2 regions of the Arthrobacter sp. zg-Y1171 genome follow, and region 2 is predicted to be linked to the other one. Evidence: riboswitches for the same ligand, from Rfam matches in the RefSeq annotation. Region 2 holds a riboswitch; the other holds the start of a gene.
What was found. A riboswitch is a leader RNA that binds a small molecule or an ion and turns the genes downstream of it on or off. The one in region 2 is predicted to bind cyclic di-AMP.
Positions count from the first base shown of each region.

Region 1: another riboswitch for cyclic di-AMP. It lies ahead of N2L00_RS07785 (LysM peptidoglycan-binding domain-containing protein); the one in region 2 lies ahead of N2L00_RS02690 (NlpC/P60 family protein).

Region 1 is NZ_CP104264.1:1,656,308-1,659,543, forward strand. It holds gene N2L00_RS07775 (ATP-binding protein) at 1-124, shown strand, start outside; gene N2L00_RS07780 (response regulator) at 121-795, shown strand; gene N2L00_RS07785 (LysM peptidoglycan-binding domain-containing protein) at 885-1,763, opposite strand; cyclic di-AMP (ydaO/yuaA leader) riboswitch at 1,767-1,920, opposite strand; gene N2L00_RS07790 (MFS transporter) at 2,461-3,236, shown strand, end outside.
Region 2 is NZ_CP104264.1:554,185-557,420, forward strand. It holds gene N2L00_RS02685 (M23 family metallopeptidase) at 60-710, shown strand; cyclic di-AMP (ydaO/yuaA leader) riboswitch at 859-1,017, shown strand; gene N2L00_RS02690 (NlpC/P60 family protein) at 1,021-1,821, shown strand; gene N2L00_RS02695 (NlpC/P60 family protein) at 1,849-2,640, shown strand; gene N2L00_RS02700 (HNH endonuclease) at 2,884-3,236, shown strand, end outside.

The sequences.
Region 1 (3,236 bases), 1.1 Mb from region 2:
AATGGGCGGAACGCTGGAAACCGAAGACACACCCGGCGGCGGACTGACCATGGTCCTCTCGCTGCCTGCCGCTGAACGCGGTATCCATGCGGCAGGGATCTCCACGCCGGCGGTGGCCGGATGAAGATCCTGGTCGCCGACGACGACGTGCAGATCCTCCGCGCGCTGCGCATCACGCTGAGCGCGTACGGATATGAGGTAGTGACAGCGGAAAGCGGCAGTGCCGCCATCCGGAAGGCAGTGGACACCCATCCGGACCTGCTGGTGCTGGACCTGGGCATGCCGGGGCTGAGCGGCATGGACGTCATTGAAGCGGTCCGAGGCTGGAGTGCCGTGCCCATCCTGGTGGTCTCGGGCCGGATCGACCCGGCGGACAAGGTGCGGGCGCTGGACCTGGGGGCGGATGACTACGTCACTAAACCCTTTTCCACCGAGGAGCTGCTGGCCCGGATCCGGGCACTGTCCCGCCGGTCGCCCGCCGCGGCCGGCCCCAGCGAGATCACGTTCGGGGCCGTACGGGTGGACCTGGCCGCGCGGCGCATCGCGCGGGTCGACGACGGCTCGGACATCCGCCTGACGCCGACCGAGTGGCGGTTCCTGTCCGAACTGCTCGCCCATCCAGGCATGCTGGTCACCCAGCAGGCCCTGCTCACGAACGTCTGGGGCCCCGGCACCACGGACTCGGGCTATCTGCGGCTGTACATCGGACAGCTGAGGCGGAAACTGGAGCGTGACCCGGCTGCTCCGGAACACCTGCTCACTGAACACGGCATGGGCTACCGGTTTGTGCCCTGATGCGTCCGGCCGGTCCTCACCGCTTAACGCAACAAGCGTCCGTCCCTTGCGGGACGGACGCTTATTTTGGCGCGGTGTGGCTGGAAGCCTTATGCGCGGTAGAACACGGGGCCGGAGCCGACGTTGACGGACTGGACTACGGTCTGGTTGCCGTTCCAGCCGCTGTGGATGGCTTCGCCGTTGCCGATGTAGATGGCAATGTGGGCCAGGCCCATGCCGCCGTCGGCGTAGTAGACCATGTCACCGGGCTCCGGGGTGGAGACCTGGGTGCCGTAGGCGGCCAGCTGTGCGGGAGCAAGGTCCCCCACGCTGTGGCCTGCGGCGCGCAGGGCAACCTCAACCAGCACGGTGCAGTCCTGGGCTGCGCCCAGCTGCGACTGTGCCGAAGCCAGCATGATGGCGTTGGTGCCGCTGGCTGCGGGGGTTGCTGCAGCCGGCGTGATGTTGGTGGACTGGGTGGTGACCACGCCGGTATTGGCGGGCTCAACCGGTGCTGCAACCGGTGCTGCGACCGGTGCTGCAGCCGGAGCGGCGTAGGACGCAACGGGCTCGGCAGCAATGGCCGGAGCGGCTTCGCCGGCAACGGTGATGACATCGCCGGGGTAGATGATCGAAGCCAGGGACAGGCCGTTCAGCGCCAGGACGGAGTCCAGGCCAACGCCGTAAGCGGCGGAGATCTGGCCCAGGGTGTCACCGGAAACAACGGTGTGGGTGGTGGCAGCAGCTGCGGGGGCAGCTACCGGTGCGGCTGCAACGGGTGCGGCTGCTACCGGAGCGGCCGGTGCAACGGCCTGCGACGGGGTGTAGTTGTCATTGGCGACAACTCCGGCGGAGGCCGGTGCGGCCATGCTGAGCATCAGGCCGGAACCTGCGACGACTACTGCAGCGGCGCTGCCGATGGTCCGTCCGCGGCCAGCAACGACGATGTTCTCGGCGCGGTGGCGTCCACGAGTCTTGTTGAAAGTCATGTAATAACCTCTCCCGATACCTGCGAGGTGAGCTGTCGGATTCGGATGGGAGACACCCGGCCGCCGGTGAAACCGGAGACTTAACCCCAAGGATTCAAGGAACCCATAATTGGTTCCCCCGCCTCTGCCGTGGTTGTGCGTTCTGTGGACCCCGGGACTAGCGGCAGAGCTAGGTAACAAGCCCGGGGGAGCCGCATCAGAAAGCGGCATGGGAATAACCGTACAAGATAGTTACGGTTGGATAACCATTGTGTGATCTGCTTCTCTCAGGCGTGTGATCGAGGGCGCGATATGCTAACCGAAATCTGCCTCTTCGGCCACATCGGCCGGCTTCAGTCTCAATATTAACAGGGCTTTTCCTCCTGCCCCGAGTCGCTGGTCATCCAGGCCTCGAGACAGGTGTTACGCGTGTGACCCCTTCAGTAACAGGCGTACCACCGCCTCGGAATCGCTGTCCCTGCGCCCTGATCTGCGCTCGAAGAATTCCACCCTCCGGTACAGGAGTGACTGAAGTTTTCGCATCCGTCACGACTGCATCACCACGCAGCTAAAAGTGGTCGGGATCACTGTAATTTCGTCCAATCCAGCCCGTGGACGGCGGCGGCAGGCCGATTTCCCGACCGGTGACGACGGCGCGTAAGATTGTTAGGCGGCCTTCCAATATCGGTCGCTTGTTCCGAGGAAACAGGAGAATGCAGTGGCTGGCAGCGGTCAGAAATTATGGACCAGGGGATTTGTGCTGGCGATCATCACGAACCTCTTTATCTCACTGGTGTTTTATCTGTTGATGACCACCATGGCGCTCTATACGGTGCAGGAGTTCTCCGCATCCGACAGCGCTGCCGGATTTGCTTCCGGATCCTTCGTCCTCGGCGCGTTGGCGGCACGGGTGTTCGCCGGGAAGTTCCTGGACTTCGTGGGGCGGCGCCGGCTGCTGGTGACCAGCCTTGCGGTGTTCGTGGTGGCCTCGCTGCTGTATATCCCGGCGTCCAACCTGGCGCTGCTCCTGATTGTCCGGATCCTGCACGGCATGGCCTTCGGAGCGGCCAGCACGAGTATTTCCGCCTCGGTCATGGGGCTCATTCCGGTCCACCGGCGGGGCGAGGGTACCGGCTACTTCGGTATCTCCACCACGATGGCTACCGCGGTAGGCCCGTTCCTGGCCGTGTTCCTGGCGGAGTCCGTCAGTTACCGCGCCCTGTTCCTGTTTGCTGCCGGCTGCGCCGCCGTCGCCCTCGCCTTGTCCCTGGTGTTGTCCCTGCCGGAACGCACACCGACCGCCGAGGAACAAGAGAACAAATGGCGGATGCACCTCACGGACATCATCGATCCGTCGGCACTGGCCATCGCATCGGTGATGTTCATTGCCGGCGCGGCTTACGCCGGCATCCTCTCCTTCCTTAACTCCTATGCCCAGACGGAAGGCCTGGTGCTCGGCGCCAGCCTCTTCTTTGTGGTCTATGCGTGCGTGGT
Region 2 (3,236 bases):
TGCGCCCGCGCAACGCCTCACCGTCAGGCCGCCGGCGCGCCGAAACAAAGTCCGTGTCCATGGGCGGTGCCGCCCAGAAGGTGGCTATTACCGCTGCCACGTCGGGCCTGATCCTCACGGCTGCCATGCCCACGCATGCGGCAGCGGACGATCCGGTCCAGCTCGAGCCGGTGGCGGTCGACGCACCCGTCTCGGCCGACCCGAATGCCGATATCGGATTCGCCCGGGCCGGGCTGAGCAGCAAATACGACCCGGACGCCAAGCTGGCCTCCATTACGGTTGCCGCCGGCTCGCATGCGGTCCCTGCCGCGGCCAAGGGCACGCTGTCCACGCCCCTGGATGCCTCTTTGGTGCAGACCTCCGGGTTCGGCCACCGGGTCAGCCCCATTACCGGGGAGCACGGCGAGATGCATAACGGACAGGACTTCGCCGCCGCCTGCGGTACAGCGGTCAACGCTGCGGCATCCGGCACCGTGGTCTTCGCCGGCTGGCATCCCTACGGCGGTGGCAACCGCGTGGTGGTAGATCACGGCAACGGAGTCCAGACCACGTACAACCACCTTTCCAATATTGCCGTCACCTTGGGCACGGAAGTCGAGCGCGGATTCCTGGTCGGTGCGAGCGGTACAACCGGTTCCTCAACGGGTTGCCACCTGCATTTCGAGGTCATGGTTAACGGCGAAGTAGTGGACCCGCTGAATTGGTTGTAAGCACTTAAATCAATTGGTTGTAACCAGTTGAATATCGTTTCGTGATCGGAACGTGACATACCTCAAATGTTGCTGTACGCTCATCCTCGTGCCCGATTCGCCAAAGGTGGGGCACCTTCGAACAGATCGCCTAGCTCTGCCACTGTTTGAAGTCCGTTCGCAGAATCGCATGGCAGAGGCGGGGGAACCAATTTCGGGTTTCGAAAGAAACCCTTGGGGTTAAGTTGCAAAAGGCCATTGGCCGGGCAACCGGGTGACTCCCATCCGAATCCGACAGCTCACCTCGTAGGCAATTGGGAGAGGCAAACTTGTGTCATCAAACGCTCATGGCCGCCGTCGCGCTGCCACCGTACAGACCAACCCGATCACTGCACTTTCCAAGGCAGTCAGCAGCAACGCCGGAAACGTAGGCCGCCAGGCCGCCGTCGTAGTTGCAGCATCCGGCCTCGTGCTGGCTGCCGGACTTCCTGCACAGGCTTCCGTAAGCACGGACCGCCAGGCACTCGCAGCAACCCCCCTGAACATCGTGGCCGGCAGCGTTACCGCTCCCGCCAACGCACCGTTCGAGCTTCCCCTGGTTGCCCCCAGCTCCACCTCCGGCGCCGAATACCGCGCACAGGTTGCAGCAGAAGAGGCCGCAGCCCAGGCAGCAGAAGAGCTCGCAGCCTCGCAGGCCGCAGCAGCAACCCAGACAGCAGCCACCAAGAACGCCGCAGCCGCCCGCACCGCCGCCCCGGCAGCCTCCGGTGCCGCCGTAAAGCCAGCCTCCTCCATGTCGGCTCCGGTCGAAGCTCCGGCTTCCGGCAACGTCGCAGCCGGCCTGGTTGCTTCCGCCTACGGCCAGATCGGTGTGGCACAGGACTGCACCGCCATGGTCGAGAACGCACTGCGCTCCGTCGGCAAGTCCGTCGGCGACCTGGGCCCGATGCAGTTCCTGCAGTTCGGTCCCCAGGTTTCCAGCCCGGCTCCCGGCGACCTTGTAGTCAACGGCGGCCACGTCGCGATCTACGTAGGCAACGGCCAGGTCATCAGCGGCGGACTCAACGGCATGAACACCGGCCTGCACAGCCTCTCGGACCTGGGCGGCGTCATGTTCGTCCGCGTCAGCTAACCCGGAATTCGAGACGCGGAGATAATCATGACCTCGACAATTGAGCGCGCCCGCCACCGGGCGCCGGTGGAACGCACCACTACGCTGAACGCGCTTGCCGGCGCCGTCAGTGCCAACGCCGGAACGGTGGGCCGCCAGGCCGCCGTGATTGCGGCAGCCTCCGGGCTGGTACTGACCACCGGCGTCGCGGCCAATGCGTCCGGGGCAGACACCATGCGTGACGTCCAGACGAGCACCCTGGATCTTTCCTCGGTCAAGATCCTCCAGGTCTCCGAAAACGCGACGGTTTCGTTCGAACGCGACAGCATTGCGGGCACCACTCCGGCACCCGTGGCGGAACCGGCAGCCCCGGCTGCCGAGGCGCCTGCTGCCGTTGCGGCTGCGAAACCGGCAGCCGTTGCTGCCGGCACGCGTGCTCCTGCCAACACGGTGCCTGCTGTCCAGGCCACAACCCTCAGCACACCGGCACCGGCGCAGAGCGCCCCTTCCGGCGTGGCATCCACCATTGCAGCCGCTGCCTACGCGCAGCTGGGCATCGGCCAGGACTGCACCCGGTTGGTTACCAACGCACTGGCCGCGGCCGGAATCAACCACCACGGCTGGCCTGCAAGCTACCTCACCCTTGGACGGACGGTGAGTGCAGCTGAGGCCATCCCCGGTGACCTTATCTACTACGCAGACGGCGGGATGGGCATGGCCCACATCGCCGTGTATGTGGGCGGCGGACAGGCAGTGCACGGCGGTTTCAACGGTGGATCCACCGTTGTAGCTCCGGCCGAGCTTGGCTCCGGCGGCGTCTACATCCGCGTAGGCGGCTAGGCAGCTCCCGGTACAGCATCTTGGCAAGGCCCCTCCTCCGGGAGGGGCCTTGCCTTGTTAAGCCGCAGTCCGGGCGCGGAGGCAGGCGGGGTGCCGTGGGCAGGGAGCGGACCCCTGTACCACCGGCATAAATGGCCAAGAACGCGATCGCGTTCTACTCTTGCATAGACAATCCGATGTGCCGTTGGCGGAGCGGTGTCTTGTACTCACCGGTTCGCGGGCGGCAGGCGAAGAGGTATGTGCATGCGCACTCTCGTTCTGAATGCTGGATATGAACCGTTGGCCGTGATCACCTTCCGCCGAGCCTTGGTGCTGGTCCTGAATGGAAAGGCGAGTGTGGTGGCGGAAAGCGGCGAGCCGGTGGTCGGCCCCAACGAAATCCTCCCCAGACCTTCGGTGATCCTGCTCCACCGGTACGTGAAGATTCCCTACCGGGAGGGCACCGTAGCCACCCGGCGGGGCGTCCTGCGCCGGGATAACCATGAATGCGCCTATTGCGGGAAGGCGGCGGCTACCGTGGACCACGTGGTCCCGCGGTCCCGCGGCGGCGATGACAGCTGGGAGAACCTGGTTGCCTGCTGCCTGCGCTGCAATAA